Regions from separate parts of the Cobetia sp. 10Alg 146 genome, predicted to be linked through region 1. Evidence: predicted binding sites of a transcription regulator. Region 1 holds the regulator's gene; the other holds the start of a gene.
The links. Region 1 encodes sigma-54, which starts transcription at its own class of promoters, with help from an activator protein. Its sites were predicted from a motif close to TGGCACNNNNNTTGCTNT; they were not measured.
Positions count from the first base shown of each region.

Region 2: the regulator sigma-54 is predicted to act here: its motif matches at 5,342-5,359, upstream of QD172_RS12755 (ANTAR domain-containing protein).

Region 1 covers NZ_JARWKT010000002.1:567,339-575,456, reverse strand. The annotation lists gene rapZ (RNase adapter RapZ) at 1-690, opposite strand, end outside; gene QD172_RS05470 (PTS sugar transporter subunit IIA) at 787-1,257, opposite strand; gene raiA (ribosome-associated translation inhibitor RaiA) at 1,267-1,575, opposite strand; gene QD172_RS05460 (RNA polymerase factor sigma-54) at 2,174-3,622, opposite strand; gene lptB (LPS export ABC transporter ATP-binding protein) at 3,977-4,723, opposite strand; gene lptA (lipopolysaccharide transport periplasmic protein LptA) at 4,720-5,298, opposite strand; gene lptC (LPS export ABC transporter periplasmic protein LptC) at 5,397-6,080, opposite strand; gene QD172_RS05440 (HAD hydrolase family protein) at 6,080-6,649, opposite strand; gene QD172_RS05435 (KpsF/GutQ family sugar-phosphate isomerase) at 6,776-7,744, opposite strand; gene QD172_RS05430 (calcium/sodium antiporter) at 7,970-8,118, opposite strand, start outside.
Region 2 covers NZ_JARWKT010000006.1:251,217-259,334, reverse strand. The annotation lists gene QD172_RS12775 (NAD(P)-dependent oxidoreductase) at 1-1,044, shown strand, start outside; gene preA (NAD-dependent dihydropyrimidine dehydrogenase subunit PreA) at 1,044-2,408, shown strand; gene QD172_RS12765 (TetR/AcrR family transcriptional regulator) at 2,592-3,212, opposite strand; gene QD172_RS12760 (CmpA/NrtA family ABC transporter substrate-binding protein) at 3,369-4,577, opposite strand; gene QD172_RS12755 (ANTAR domain-containing protein) at 4,628-5,203, opposite strand; gene QD172_RS12750 (NarK family nitrate/nitrite MFS transporter) at 5,813-7,171, shown strand; gene QD172_RS12745 (hypothetical protein) at 7,342-7,509, opposite strand; gene QD172_RS12740 (N-acetyltransferase) at 7,737-8,118, opposite strand, start outside.

The DNA.
Region 1 (8,118 bases):
CCAGCCGGCGATGTCATCCTGCATTGCCTTGACGTCCGGGTAGCGCTGCAGGAATTCCGCCACGCTGTCATCACGACCGGTATCGCTGCGCAGATTGATGTCCCAGTAGGGGTTGGGCAGGCAGCGGGCATCGAACACCATGTCGGCATCGGTCGGCACGCCATGCTTGAAGCCGAAGGACTCGAAGGTGAGTGTCAGATGACGAGAGCTATGCTGTGCGACCTGTTCGGTGATGCGCGAGCGCAGGTCATGCACGCTGAGGTTGGTCGAGTCGATGACCAGATCCGCCTTCTGACGAATCGGGGCCAGTGTCTGCTGCTCGATCTCGATGGCCTCGGCCAGCGTGCGGTCATTGTCGCGGGTCAGCGGATGACGGCGGCGGGTCGCGGAATAGCGTTCGAGCAGGACACGGGAGTCCGTGGTCAGGTAGACGACCTGCACATCCATGCCGCTCTGACGAACGCTGTCGAGCAGTTCGGGGAAGCGACTCAGGGCATCGGGGAGGTTGCGCGCGTCAATGGAGACCGCGATGCGCCGGCGGGTGGGGCTGTCCTTTTCCAGCTGCTCGACCAATGGTGCCAGCAGCATGCCGGGCAGATTGTCGATGGCATAGTAGCCAATGTCTTCCAGCGCCTGGAGGGCAATCGATTTGCCGGAACCGGAGCGACCACTGATGATCACGATCTTCATGGAGTGCTCTCCCAGGGCGAGGTCAGCATGAGGTGAAAGCGGAGGGTGCCTGAGGCCAGTCAGCGACAAGCCCGGAGCGAGTCCGGGCTTGCAGGTTCAGCGCGCCGGCAATTCGGCGATGGCCGAGGTCAGGGCATCGAACAATGCTCGCTGACTGTCTGCCTGGCGCAATGCTGCCCGGTTGGTGGGCGAGTTGAGCAGTTCCGCCACCTGGCCGAGCAGAGTGAGATGGGTGTCATCTGCCTCCTCGGGGACCAGCAGCACGAACAGCAGATCGATGGGTTCGCCATCGATGGCGTCAAAGTCGATGGGGTCACCGAGCTTCATGAACGCCGCGATGGGGGTCTTGCAGTGTGGACTGCGTGCATGTGGCACGGCCACGCCGTGGCCGATGCCCGTCGAACCCAGTCTCTCGCGCCCGATCAGGCGCGAGAAGACTTCTTGGCTGTCCAGGCTGGGAATGTTCTGAGCAATGAAGGTGCTGAAGAATTCCAGCACCCGCTTCTTGCTCCCCCCGGGGACGCCGTAGAGCGTGCGCTCGGGGGGAAGGATCTGATCAAGTGTCATGGCAGAAGGTCAACGGGTCCCGGTGCCCTGAGAGCGAGCCTGGGACTTTTCCTTGTGTTTGACCAGCTGGCGGTCCAGCTTGTCGGCGAGCGCGTCGATGGCAGCGTACATGTTGGGGTCTTCTGCCAGGGCATGGAGGTCGGCGCCAGCGGCGTGCAGGGTGCAGGCAGCCTGTTGGCGTTCCTTCTCGATCGACAGTGTCACCTGAACATTGGTGATGTTGTCGTAATGCCGTTCGAGGCGAGCGAGCTTCTCGTTGACATAATCGCGGAGAGGATCGGTGAGTTCCACATGATGCCCGGTGATATTCACTTGCATGGACACGCTCCTTTATCCAGCGGGTTGCCTTTGAATTGTAACCCTTTTTGACTGCGAGCAAACCCTGATTGAACGCGCGGCCACTTTCTGACTCCGGCCATGGTCTCGTGGCGATCATCTGCTGGCGAGAGCGGCGGTGCCGGTGTACCGAGCGTCTACCCCGACAATGCCCAAGCTTTGAACAAAGATCAACGCTGCGCTGCATCGTGGGGCAAGGCTTGTCTTCAACCCAGCGAGGGATATCAGCAGGTTCTTCATGAGCATCGCCTCGCATCACGGACGGAATGGGGCTCGAGAAACCGGCCGTTTGTGGCCAATGTCAGCATTTACGTCGACGTTCGTGTGGCAGGAGTCGGTGGCGACCCCTGGCTATCTGTCCGTGGGATGTGAGGGAAAAAGAAAGCACTCTGGAGAAAAGTGGCTGGAAAAATAGGCAATTGGGGCGTGAAGTCACTCACGCAGTCGCAAGGACAGGCATTGCCAACCGGTATTCAGACGACCGATTGGCAGATGATGCCAGGATGGCAGGTGCAAGGGGGCGAGCTTCAGCGCTCCGACGTGTGGAGCCCGCTGGCCTGCGGGTATCCGTTGTCGAGACTCACGCCAAGCGCTTGCGCTCGCTGGAGGAGGGGATGCCCATGGCCTCGCGATACTTGGCGACCGTCCGGCGCGCTACCTCGATGCCATCACTGGCCAGCAGATCCACCAGGCGTGAGTCGGACAATGGCTTGCGCGCCGGTTCTTCCGAGATCAGCTTGCGAATGCGCGCACGGATCGCGGTGCTGGAGTGCGCGTCACCGTTGCCGCTGCCACCCACCTGACTCGAGAAGAAGAACTTGAGTTCGAACACGCCTCTCGGGGTGTGGATATATTTCTGGGTGGTCACCCGCGAGATGGTGGATTCGTGCATCTCGACCACTTCCGCGATGTTGGCAAGGATCAGCGGCTTCATGCCTTCTTCCCCCTGCTCGAGGAAGTCGATCTGGCGCGCCATGATCTCGCGGCCCACCTTGAGCAGGGTGTCATTGCGTGAGGACAGGCTCTTCATCAGCCAGCGGGCTTCCTGAAGATTGTCCTTGAGGAAGGTGTTGTCCGCGGACTTGTCGGCCCGCTTGATGAGGGCGGCATATTCCGGCTGGATACGCAGCTTGGGCAGCGCTTCCGGGTTGAGTTCGACCTGCCAGCCGTGACGCGTATGACGGACCAGCAGGTCCGGGATGACGTAATCACTGGCAGGCTCGCCCCAGGCGGACGCCGGGCGCGGGTCGAGCGCCCGTACCAGACGAATGACGTGATCCAGCTCATCATCATCCAGGCTCAGGCGACGCTTGAGCAGCTTGCGATCGTCATTGCCCAGTGCCTCGAGGAATTGCCGCACCAGACGGCGGGCCTGGGCCAGCAGCGGCAGATCGTCCGGCAGCAGGGCCAGCTGAAGCAGCAGACATTCGCGCAGGTCTCGAGCGAACACACCGGTGGGATCGAACTGCTGAAGGCGCAGCAGGACCTGCTCGAGTTCCGACGCCTTGAGGCCGGGCAGTCCCTGACCTCGCAGGCCATCGACCAGTTCGTCCAGGCTCATGCTCAGGTAGCCGGCCCCATCCACCGCATCGATCAGACTCTCCGCCATCTGCCGTTCACGCGCATCGAGGTCCGTCATCGCCAGCTGCCAGCGCAGATGGTCCTGCAGGCTTTCGACACTGGTGTTGCGATCGAAGTCCGGCCCGTCCTCGCTCGAGCTTCCGCTGCCGGAACTGGTCAGGCTGCCTGCGTGATCCTGGTAGAGGTCCGACCAGTCACTGTCGAGAGGGTATTCTTCAGGAATCTCGCTGTTGGTCTCGGAGGTGGAGATCTCGCTCTTGTCCTGTGTCTCCGCGACATCCAGCGACTCGTATTCCTCGTCAAGCTCCAGCATGGGGTTTGACTCAAGCGCCTGCTGTATCTCCTGACGCAGGTCCAGCGTCGACAACTGCAGCAGCTGGATCGCTTGCTGAAGTTGCGGGGTCATGGTCAGGGAAGTGCCGAGTCGAAGCTGCAAGGTGGGTTTCATGGGGTCTGTCATTCACGGCAAAGGAACGTGCATCTACGCTATACCGTGGGTCGGGGCACTGACAAGGGGCAGTCGAGAATATTCAAGCAACTTGCATGCCATGTTGCCACCAAGGTGGTATGGACGTCATGCATTCGAGTGAGGTGTGGCAGAGCAGGAGGGTTCACGGGGAGATCACGCAAGCGCCTGTCGAGGCGCTTGCGTGAGGGGGCGGGGAACGAGGCCCCGACAGTGAAGCAGGAAGTGGCGGGTGCTGGAGGGTGCTGGTGAGAGCAGAAGAGGTCGGACGGCTCTCGTCAGGCTGACGGCTCTTACCAGGCTGACGGCTCTTACCAGGCTGACGGCACTCTCGGGCTAGAGCTTGAACTCATGGCCCAGGTAGACATCACGCACCTGCTGGTTGGCGAGGATGGTGTCGGCGTCGCCATGCGCGATGATCTGGCCATCGCCCACGATGTAGGCGGTATCGCAGATGTCGAGTGTCTCGCGCACGTTGTGATCGGTGATCAGCACCCCGATGCCGCGGTCACGCAGCTGGCGCACGATGCTCTTGATCTCGCCCACCGAGATGGGGTCCACGCCGGCAAACGGCTCATCGAGCAGCACGAAGTCTGGCTCGGTGGCCAGTGCGCGAGCGATCTCCACGCGGCGGCGCTCCCCGCCGGAAAGGCTCATGCCGGCACTGTCACGAATATGCGTGATGCTGAACTCGTTGAGCAGCTCCTCCAGGCGTGCCTTGCGTCCGTTGCGATCCAGGTCCTTGCGCGTCTCGAGGATCGCCATGATGTTGTCGGATACCGAGAGCTTGCGGAAGATCGAGGCTTCCTGGGGCAGATAGCCGATGCCGGCGCGAGCCCGCTGATGCATGGCGGCGCCGGACAGGTCGTGGTCATCGATGGTCACGCTACCGGCATCCGAGCGCACGAGGCCGACGATCATGTAGAACGAGGTCGTCTTGCCGGCCCCGTTGGGGCCCAGCAGGCCTACGATGTCACCCTGGCGGATTTCCAGCGAGATGTCCTTGACGACCTTGCGACCCTTGTAGGCCTTGGCCAGATGACGAGCGCTGAGAGTACGTGGGCTGGCAGCAGTCATGCTCATTGATCCTTGCTGGCATTGGCGCCACGTGGCGTCAGGGTCATGTGGACGCGTGACCCCTCGGAGGATGAGGCATCGCTGCCATTGCTGGCATTGACCTGGCGCTTGTCCAGGAAGTATTCCACGTAGCCACCTTCGAAGGTGTCGTCGCCTTTCTCCAGACGGGCATCGCCGACCAGTTCCACCCGACGCTCCAGCGCGTGGTAGCGAATGGTATTCGCCCAGCCCTTGACCAGTCGCTCGTCGGTATCGGGTTTCTGCTCCATGTAGGCGCGCTGGCCGGTGGCCTTGACCAGGGAAATCTCGCCGCTGTCGGCGCGACTGATGTCCACGCGCGCGGCATCCAGCTTCATGCTGCCCTGGCGCATTTCCACGCGACCGGTATAGGTGGCCGTGCCGGCCTTGTCATCCAGTGACAGTGAGTCGGCGGCAATGTTGATCGGCTGGTTGGCATCGCTGTCCAGCGCCAGTGCGGTCGGGGAAAGCGTCGTCATGCCAAGTGCCAGGCCAAGGGCCATGACACCGGGTCTGAGTGTCTGGCGCCAGACCGTCAAGGGCGTGAGAGTCGTTGAAGTCATGGAGTGCTCCTTGGCAGAACTGGTAAGGCTTCACGATCACTCAGGCCATCGTGAAGCGGAAATCGGGGAGAGAGGATTCGGCGCATGCAGGGGCGCGCTCACTGATCCTGGGCCGGCGCGGCATCGAAGGTGCTGGAGACGCGGCCATCATCGTCACGGGTGGTGTCATTGCCGGTGTCGAGAGTCTCGGCTTCCCGAGCGGCATCGCTCTTGCCCTTGCCGGGTTGCAGGGTGCTGCGGACGCGGCCTTCCAGCTGGGCGGAATCCTGAGAGAGGTCAGCGCTGAAGCGGTCACTCTCGACGCGTTGACCATTCTGGGTGATCACCACCGGCACGTCACTCCAGGCACGGTTCTGCTCACGACTGTAATGCAGCACGTCGGTGTCCAGTGTCCAGGCATCCGAAGGCTGGCGCAGTCGGGCATTGCCTTCGAGAGTGAAGGTGTCGCCGCCGGCGCTCAACACGCCACTGTCACCCGTGGCGTACCAGCGACGGTCTTCGCTGTCGTTGGTCCGGATCTTCGGTGCCTGCGCACGCGTCACGTCATCGCCTGGCGTGTGTTCGATGTGCGGGGAGGTCATCGACTGGATCGACACTCCCCGCGCATCGAAGCGCGTCATGTCAGCCCCCTCGAGATAGTAATCCGGCTCATCACTGCTGGCGTCGACATCCACTGTCGACTCCAGACTGTTGCGCTGCTCGATCAGGGCCATGACGCCGCCGACCAGCAGGAGCAGCAGCATCAGCCACAGGCGCGGAGAGGGACGGGGCAGACGTGGCATCAGGCGCGCGACTCCTGCAGATAGGTATCCAGCACCGAGGCCCAGTGGCCCTGTGCCTTGAGCAGCAGATCACAGATCTCGCGCACGGCACCATCACCGCCCTGACGCGTGGTCACCCAATTGGCTTCACTCATCACATAGGGCATGGCGTTGGGAACGCTGACCCCCAGACCGACGCGACGGATGGCTTCGCGATCCGGCAGGTCATCTCCGCAGTAGGCCACGTCATCCAGCGCGATATCGTGCTCGCGACACAGGTTGGTCAGCGCGACCAGCTTGTCCTCGCGGCCCTGAATGACGTCCTGGATACCCAGCTCCTTGGCGCGACGTTCCACCATCGGCGAGCTGCGACCCGTGATCAAGGCGACCCGGATACCGCTGCGCAGGATCAGCTTGAGGCCGTGGCCATCCTGGACATGGAAGCTCTTGGTTTCCACGCCATTGGCATCGTAGTGCAGCCGGTTGTCCGTCAGCACGCCGTCCACATCCAGCGCCAGCAGGCGCACGCGACGTGAGCGGTCGATGATGTCCTGGGGGTAGTCCTCCGCCAGGGAAGTGATGTCATTCATGGTCTTTCTCCTCGCATTCCGTGCATGCGTGACGCATTCCTGTAGGCGACGACCGCCAACGGCTGCGTGCTGCCCTCGCCAGACTCACGGGACTGTCGTGCAGAGACAGCAATCCCGCGGGGGAGTTCAGATCACGCCGCTGGCCAGCAGGCCGTGCATGTGGATGGCGCCGATCGGGTGCTCATCCTCGTCACAGACTACCAGAACGCTGATGCGGTTTTCTTCCATGATGCGCACCGCCTCGGCGGCCAGCATGCTGGAACGGATGGTCTTGCCACCGCGCGTCATGACGTCATCGACCTTGAGCGCACGCAGATCGCCGTGCTGGTCCAGGGTGCGGCGCAGATCCCCATCGGTATAGACGCCGACCAGATGCTCGTCCTCGTCGATCACGCAGGTGAACCCCATGCCCTGGCGGGTGATCTCGAGCAGCGCATCGCGCAGCGGGCTGCCCAGCGCCACGCGTGGCAGGGCATCGCCTTGATGCATGACGTCCTGGACGCGCAGCAGCAGTCGCCGCCCCAGACTGCCACCGGGATGAGAGAGTGCGAACTCCTCGGCGGTGAAGCCGCGGGCTTCCAGCAGTGCCACGGCCAGCGCATCCCCCATCACCAGTGCGGCGGTCGTGGAGGCCGTCGGTGCCAGGTTCAGCGGACAGGCCTCCTGGGCGACGCTGGTGTCCAGGTGTGCGTCTGCATCACGCGCGAGCGTCGAGCCGGGCTTGCCGGTCATCGAGACCAGCGGCGTCCCCATGCGCTTGAGCAGTGGCAGCAGGGCGGTGACTTCGGCGGTTTCACCGGAATTGGACAGTGCCAGCACCGTGTCCGACGAGGTGATCATGCCGAGATCCCCATGGCTGGCTTCGCCGGGATGCACGAAGAACGCCGGCGTGCCGGTGCTGGCCAGAGTCGCCGCGATCTTGCTGGCGATATGGCCGGATTTCCCCATGCCGGTGACGATCACCCGACCCTTGGTCGCCATCATCAGCTGGCAGGCACGATCGAACTCTGCATCCAGCTGGTGCTCCAGTGCCGCGATGGCGGCGCCCTCGATCGCGAAGGTGCGTCGGGCGCTGGCGCGGAAATCCGCCTGCATGGCGGCGTGATCGCGGCCGCTGGAGGGCGAATCATCGGCAGTGGAAGACATGTCGGAGGTGGCGGGCTGGATTCTGGAGGACTTGGTCATGTTCAGATTGTTGCCTGTGTGTGGCCAGGACTCAAGGTACGTGAGAGAGGCGTCACTCACGCGCTGCAACGGCTCGGGCGTGATGCTGACACGGGGCGGATGGCCTGATCGTTCCGGCCTGTCCGCCCACAGGCGTCAGCGAGTCAGGCTGATGGCAAGCCAGGCCGTGTAGCCGAGGTAGCAGGCCAGCAGCACCAGCCCCGGACCACGGCCGATGCGGCCGCGACGCTGCCAGATGAGCAGGGCGGCCAGCATCAGGGTCAGACCGAGCATCACCGGGTAGT
Region 2 (8,118 bases), on a different contig from region 1:
ATCGGCCTGCTGCAGCGCCATGCGCTGGACAACGCCCAGTTCGAGGCCCACCCGTTCACGCGGGCAGCCAGCACCGGCCGGCGCATCGCCGTGGTCGGTGCCGGGCCTGCCGGGCTTTCCTGCGCCCACCGCCTGGCGCGTTTCGGCCACGACGTGGTGATCTTCGAGGCCGAGGAGAAAGCCGGTGGCCTCAATGAATACGGCATCGCCCGCTACAAGCTGACCGATGACTTCGCCGCCCGCGAAGTCGAATTCCTGCTCGAGATCGGCGGCATCGAGATCCGCCACGGCCAGCGCCTCGGCGACAATCTGGCGCTGGCCTCCCTGACACGCGAGTTCGACAGCGTCTTCCTGGGCCTGGGCCTTGGCACCAGCCATGCTCTCGGCCTGACCGGCGAGGATGCCAGCGGCCTGATGGCGGCCACCGACTTCATCAAGGTGCTGCGTCAGAGCGGCGAACTGAACGCGCTGGCAGTGCCGAGGCACGCGGTGGTGATCGGCGCCGGCAACACCGCCATCGACATCGCCGTGCAGGCCAGGCGCCTCGGCGCACAGACGGTGGACCTGGTCTATCGGCGTGGCGAGGAGCAGATGTCCGCCACCCATCACGAGCAGGAAATCGCGCGTGCCAATGGCGTGATGATCCACACCTGGGCGCGCCCGCTGGCCATCGGTATGGCAAGCGACAGTGAGGATGGTGGTGACGCCGCGCTCAGTGCGATGCAGTTCGCGCGCACGCGGGTCGAGGATGGCCGACTCGTCGATACCGGCGAGACCTTCACGCTGGCCTGCGATGGGGTCTTCACCGCCATCGGCCAGGGCTTCGATGACGCGAGCCTGAGCGATGCGCATGCCGCGGGGCTGGCCCGCGAGGGGGCGAAGATAGAGGTGGACGAGATGCTGCGCACCAGTCTGCCGGGCGTCTATGCCGGCGGTGACTGCATCGCTCGCGGACAGGATCTCACCGTTCAAGCCGTCGCCCACGGCAAGCTGGCCGCCGAGGCCATCCATCACGATCTGATGCTCAAGGTGGAGGCCGCCTGATGACCATTCATACCCCGCTCAATGATGACAACGCGCGTCCGGCAGGCTCTGGTTCAAGTTCTGCAGCGGCTGACGATCACGTCGCCAGCTACAAGGCCGATCTGTCGGTCAACTTCGCCGGCATCCGTGCCCCCAACCCCTTCTGGCTGGCCAGCGCCCCGCCCACCGACAAGGCCTACAACGTGGTACGCGCCTTCGAGGCCGGCTGGGGAGGCGTGGTCTGGAAGACGCTGGGGGAAGACCCGGCGGCAGTGAACGTCTCCTCGCGCTATTCGGCGCACTATGGCCCGAATGGCGAGGTCAGCGGCTTCAACAACATCGAGCTGATCACCGACCGCTCGCTGGAGATCAACCTGCGCGAGATCACCCAGGTCAAGAAGGACTGGCCGGACCGCGCACTGATCGTCTCGCTGATGGTGCCGTGCGAGGAAGAGGCCTGGAAGACCATCCTGCCGCAGGTCGAGGCTACCGGCTGTGATGGCATCGAGCTCAACTTCGGCTGCCCCCATGGCATGCCGGAACGCGGCATGGGCGCCGCGGTGGGCCAGGTGCCGGAGTATGTCGAGCAGGTCACGCGCTGGTGCAAGACCTACAGCTCGCTGCCGGTGATCGTCAAGCTGACCCCCAACATCACCGACGTGCGCGAACCGGCCAAGGCGGCCTGGCGTGGCGGCGCGGATGCCGTCTCGCTGATCAACACCATCAACTCCATCACCCATCTGGACCTCGACCGCATGGTCGCGCATCCCATCGTCGGCGACCGCAGCACCCATGGCGGCTACTGCGGCAGCGCCGTGAAGCCCATCGCGCTGAACATGGTGGCCGAGATCGCGCGCACGCCGGAAACCGCCAACCTGCCGATCTCGGGTATCGGCGGCATCTCCAACTGGGAAGATGCCGCGGAATTCATCGCCCTCGGCGCGGGCAGCGTGCAGGTGTGCACCGCGGCGATGCTGCACGGCTTCCGTATCGTCGAGGAGATGAAGGACGGCCTGGGGCGCTGGATGGACAGCAAGGGCTATCAGCGGATCGAGGAGTTCTCCCGCGCGGCGGTGCCCAACACCACCGACTGGAAGCAGCTGGACATGAACTACCAGGTGATCGCGCGGATCGACCAGGACAAGTGCATCGGCTGCGGACGCTGCTACATCGCCTGCGAGGACACCTCGCACCAGGCCATCCTGCATCTGGCCAGGGACAACGGCACCGCCCGCTATGAGGTGAAGGACGCCGACTGCGTGGGCTGCAACCTGTGCGAGATCACCTGCCCGGTCGAGGACTGCATCACCATGGAAGTGCAGGACACCGGCAAGCCGTACATGAACTGGATGGAGGACCCGCGCAACCCGCATCGCGCGGCGTGACCCTGACGTTGCGGACAAGATCTGGATGATCCGCACAGATACCAGCGCATGACACCACGTTCAGTGGCGTGAAAACAGAAAGGGGCTGCCAGCAATGGCAGCCCCTTTTCAATGGCTTCATGATCCATCAATGATGATCATTATTAGCCTAAGGATAATTTCATCATGACATCATCTGCTGACTCAGGCGGACAAGCCAACGCCCTTCAGCAGCACCCGCGTGACGTTCTGCACCGCCTGCTCGAATTCGCGATCACTCAGCGCCTTGCCCTGATTGAGCACCGCGATCTGGTGGTCGAAGTCGGCGTAGTGCTGGGTGCTGGCCCAGATCATGTACAGGTAGGCGGAAGCATCGACGTTGTCGATGCGCCCCTCGCTGATCCACTGGCGCAGGCGTGACTTCTTCATCTCGGCCCACTCGTCGAGCCACACCGTCAGCTCCTCGCCCAGCACCGGCGCGCCCTGCATGATCTCGCTGGCCCATACCTTGGAGCCATACGGACGCTGGCGCGAGTGCATCATCTTGGCGCGAATGTAGGTGGAGAGCACCAGCTGCGGGTCGTCATAGGCCTCGAAGCACAGCGCATCTTCCTTCCACAGCGCCAGCAGACCATCGAGGACCGCGCGATACAGCGCTTCCTTGGTGCTGAAGTAGTAATGCAGATTGGACTTGGGCAGCTCTACCTCGGCGGCAATATCGACCATGCTGGCGCCGACATAGCCCTTGAGAGCGAAGATCTTTTCGGCGGCAAGCAGGATGCGGCCGACATTATCCTTGCGAATCTGAGACTTGCGAGTGGTCATGCGATCCCCTGACGCGGTGCTGGCAGTGGGATGAGAATATCATAACCGCACTGCCAACATGCCTGAGCCGACAGGTTTCCCCGGCATCCGCTCAATGGCGGCGGTTGCCCTGACAGCCCTTGCTCGCAGGGGGCTGCAAGGCGCGCAGCCGAAACGTCACTCGAAGACCGCGCCATCGATGAAGCCATCCGCCGGCATCGGCACCTGCCCTGCCTCGCCGCTCAGCCACCAGGGTGCCGGATGCGTGCCTTCGCTGCGCTCATCCGCCACCGGCACCACCATGCCCAGCTTGCGGGCTGCGCTGCGGTAGAGGTCCGGGCGTACGCAGCGTGCCAGGGTCGCTTCGAGGTCATTGTCGCTGACTCCCTCGAGATGCCCCCAGCGCTGCATCTGGGCGGCATACCAGCGGGTCTGCGAGCGCCACGGGAAGTTGGCCGCATAGCGATGGAAGATGGTCCAGCCGGGATTTTCCCGCTGGAACGCCTCCACCGACTGCTCGACATCCACGTCGCGCAGTCCACGCGCCACCACCGAAAGCGGCACTTCCTGCATGCCTTCATCATGCAGCCACTGCGCGGCCTGCTCACGGTTGCCCGGGCGGTCCAGCCAGGCACAGGCCTTGAGCAGCGCGCGAATCAGCGCCTGATGCGCCAGCGGGTGCTGCTCCGCCCAGTCCTCGCGCACGCCCAGCACCTTTTCCTGCCCGAAGCGCCAGATATCATGACTGCCCGCCACCACCTGCCCCATGCCCTGCACGGCGGCCAGACTGTTCCAGGGTTCTCCGACACAGAAGCCGTCCAGCGCGCCACTTGCCAGCTGCGCGGCCATCAACGGCGGGGCCACCGCACGCATCTCGATGTCGCGATTCGGGTCGATCCCGCCGGCCGCCAGCCAGTAACGCAACAGATAGCGGTGCGAGGAGAAGGGATGCACGCTGGCAAGCTTGAGCGCCGCCTCCCCACGCTGGCGGCGCGCCTGCACGTGCGCCGCCAGCGCCCGAGACACCGCCAGCGGAGAGCCCAGGTCATGCCCCTCCTCGGCCAGCGCTGCCATCAGGGCCCGCGACAGGGTGATGGAGTTGCCGCCCAGATTGAGCGTCATCGCGCTGATCACCGGTGTGGCGCGGCCATCCAGCCCCAGGGTCGAGGTCAGCGGCATCAGCGCCAGCATCTGCGCGCCCTGCAACACGCCGGTCTGCAGGTCATCGCGCAGTGCCGCCCACGACGGCTGCCACTTGAGCGTCACGGCCAGCCCCTCCTCACGGAAGAACCCCTGACGCTCCGCCACCACCAGAGGTGCCGCGTCATTGAGCGGCATCAACCCCAGCGTCAACTGATGGCCATTGAGAAGAGAATCACTGAGCATCACATCCACCTTTTGAACGATCGAAAGAGAAGGACATCACGAGACTCGGCTCAGTGCCGACGCGACGCCTTGAGCAGCTCATCGGCCAGCTCGTGCAATGCCAGACGCCGATTCATCGCGGTCTTGCGCAGATATTGGTAGGCCGCATCCTCCCCCAGTCCGCGACTCTCCATCACCAGCGCCTTGGCGCGATCCACGCTGCGCCGCTGTATCAGAGTGGTCTGGGTGCGATTGAGTTCGCCCTTGAGGGCACGGTGAGCCTCGAAGCTGGTGATGGCCACCTCGACCATGCTGCGCACCATCGCCGGCATGACGTGATCCACCACGTAGGCGGACACGCCGGCGCCAGCCGCCTGGCGCACCATATCCGGCGCGTCCTCACTGGCCAGCATGATCATCGGCTTGGGATAGTGACGCCCCAGCTGGCCGAGGTGCTCGAGGGTGTCACGGCTGGGCAGGTCGGCGTCGATGATCACGGCATCCGGCTGATGGTGCTGCACCAGCGCATGCAGGTCCTCGTGTTCATCGACCCGCAGCGCCACCTCGAAGCCGGCGCTCAACAGCGCCTGCTCCAGAGCGGCGGAACGCTCGCTGCGCACATCGACGATCAACACGGTCACGGGCATATCAGGCTTCCTTGGCAGTGTGTCAGGCGGTGGTGCCGGGGTGTCAGGCGACGCCTCGAGCGATCAGGCACCGACGTCCGAGATCAAGGACGACGGCGTCTTCGCAAGCGGGAGTCAGGATGGCGTCACGCCTCTGACACTGCAGGATTCATGCCACAAACTGGTGCAGCGCTGGACAGAAAGGCCTTCCGCAGTGCGCAAGGGCGCGCCCGGCTGCACAGCAATGATGCATGGCGTGATCTGGCGATCTCTCGCCCGCCACGTGCGCCAGACTGGATCATCCTCACCCCGCCGCGCACCGCCACTGGGCATCGCCCTGCTTACTCCCCACTGCTGTCTTGCCCGACATGATGATTCCAAGCCCTTGATATGACGGGGGTTGGACGCACAACACCCCCGCAAGTGGCGCGCTACTTGCTTTGAGTCAGGCAATGGCAGACAAGCGTGCCATGCATCATCCATGACGTGGACCAGGCTCCCAGGAGTACGAGTGCGTCGAACCAGGCCCCTCAATGACGAGGCGCCCCGCTGTCGTTCACAGCTGTTCGACCACCCGTCGTGCGCCGAGACCCTGGCGTCCGGCACCGACGCTGTACCAGGAGCCCACTCATGGATATTCGCAACAAGGCCAGCCGTATCCGGCTGTTCAGCTTCAATACCCCGCAGATGCGCGCCTTCCACATGTCGTGGTTCGCCTTCCACGTCTGCTTCTTCGGCTGGTTCGGCATCGCGCCCTTGATGGCCGTGGTGCGCGATGACCTCGGCCTGACCAAGACCCAGATCGGCAACACCATCATCGCCTCCGTCGCCATCACGGTGATCGTGCGACTTGCCATCGGCGTGCTGTGTGATCGCATCGGGCCACGCAAGGCCTACACCTGGCTGCTGTGCCTCGGCTCTCTGCCGGTGATGTGCATCGGCTTCGCCGACAGCTTCGAATCCTTCTTCCTCGCCCGTCTGGCCATCGGTGCCATCGGCGCGTCCTTCGTCATCACCCAGTACCATACCTCCGTGATGTTCGGCCCCAACGTGGTCGGCACCGCCAATGCCACCACCGCCGGCTGGGGCAACCTGGGCGGCGGCACCACCCAGATGCTGATGCCGCTGGTGATGGCCGGCCTTCTGATGCTGGGCGTCGAGCAGACCCTGGGCTGGCGTCTGGCGATGGTCGTGCCAGGCATCGTGCTGTTCCTCACCGGGATCGCCTACTACTTCTTCACCCAGGATGCGCCGGACGGCAACTTCAGCGAGCTGCGTGAGCGTGGTGAGCTGCCGAAAGCCGAGAAGGAATACAGCATGCGCGCCACCTTCGGCGCGGCGGCTCGCGACATCCGTGTCTGGGCCCTGTTCCTCGTCTACGGCGCCTGCTTCGGGGTCGAGCTGACCATCAACAACGTCGCCGCCATCTACTTCTTCGATCACTTCGATCTCGATCTCGCCACCGCCGGCCTCATCGCGGGCCTGTTCGGCCTGATGAACCTGTTCGCGCGCACCCTGGGCGGCGTGTTCTCCGACCTGTTCGCCCGTCAGTCCGGCCTCAAGGGTCGCGTGCGCTGGCTGTTCATCGCGCTGCTGTGTGAAGGCGTGGCGCTGGTCGGCTTCGCCCAGATGGAAACCCTCGCGGTAGCCATCGGCATCATGCTGGTGTTCAGCCTGTTCGTGCAGATGGCGGAAGGCGCCACCTTCGGGATCGTGCCCTTCGTCAATCGCAAGGCACTGGGCGCGGTGGCCGGTATCGTCGGCGCGGGTGGCAACGCGGGGGCTGTCGCCGCGGGCTTCCTGTTCCGCAGTGAAGAACTGACCTACCAGGAAGGCCTGATGTATCTGGGCATGGGCGTGATCGTGATCTCGCTGTTCGCCCTGCTGGTGCGCTTCAGCGCCGCCACCGAGGCCGAGGAAGGCCGCGCCTATGACGCCGCCGTCGCGGAACGCAAGCAGCAGAGCGACCAGCAGCCCGTGTCTGTCTGAGCCTGTCTCTTCCTGAGACTTTCTCAAACCTCTGATACATGCAGCCCTGATACACGGAGCCCTGATATACGAAGCCCTGACATGCAAAGGCCCCGCCTCATGAGAGGCGGGGCCTTTGTGCATTCACACCTAGCGGTTCGCCGTGCTCGCAGGCGAGTCACGGCCAGCCATCAGCTGTCGGTGGCGTTCTCGACGCTGTCACCGGCGTCTTCCACGGCGTTGTCCATCTTCTCGCCAGCCTTCTCCATCGGGCCCTCGTCCTCGCAACCGGCGAGTGACAGGCCACCGAGACCCAGCATGGCAATCATCAGCGAACTACCCAGAGTCTTGAGCTTCATGATGTCTCTCCTTGAATCATCGGTCGGGATAACGCCCCGGCCTGCACACCAGTACAGACAACAGCGCGGGGATACACAGGACATGGAGCGGGTGTCGCGCGGTTTCAAGGGTGGCGCAACGCCGAGTTGCAAGGGGATGACCGAGTGACGAGGCACACCCCACAGGGCAAGCCCCTTCGAGGAGCCCGGCTCAGAGTGCGAATCTGCGCTCGAGCCAGAGGCCCAGGTCAGAGGCCCAGGTCAGAGAAACCATGGTCGAAGAGCACCTCGCCTCCCAGCCCCGCCAGATAGTCCGGCACCAGCTCGATGGCCACGAAGGCGCCAGGCACATCCTCGTGATGGCAATAAAGGCCGTAATGGCGCGCCGGATGAAAGCCCAGATGTGCATAGAATTCGGCATGACCCGCCGCCACCACGGCGCCCGCTCCCAGCAGACGACAACGCTTGACCGCCGAGATCACCAGCCGCTTGCCGATGCCATGACGCTGGTGCTGGGGCAACACCGCCAGAGGCGCCAATGCCATCAGCACGCGCCCCGGACAGCCGGAGAGTTCCACGCGCGAGGCCATCACATGCCCCAGCAGCCCTCCTTCGCCTTCACTGAGGTGA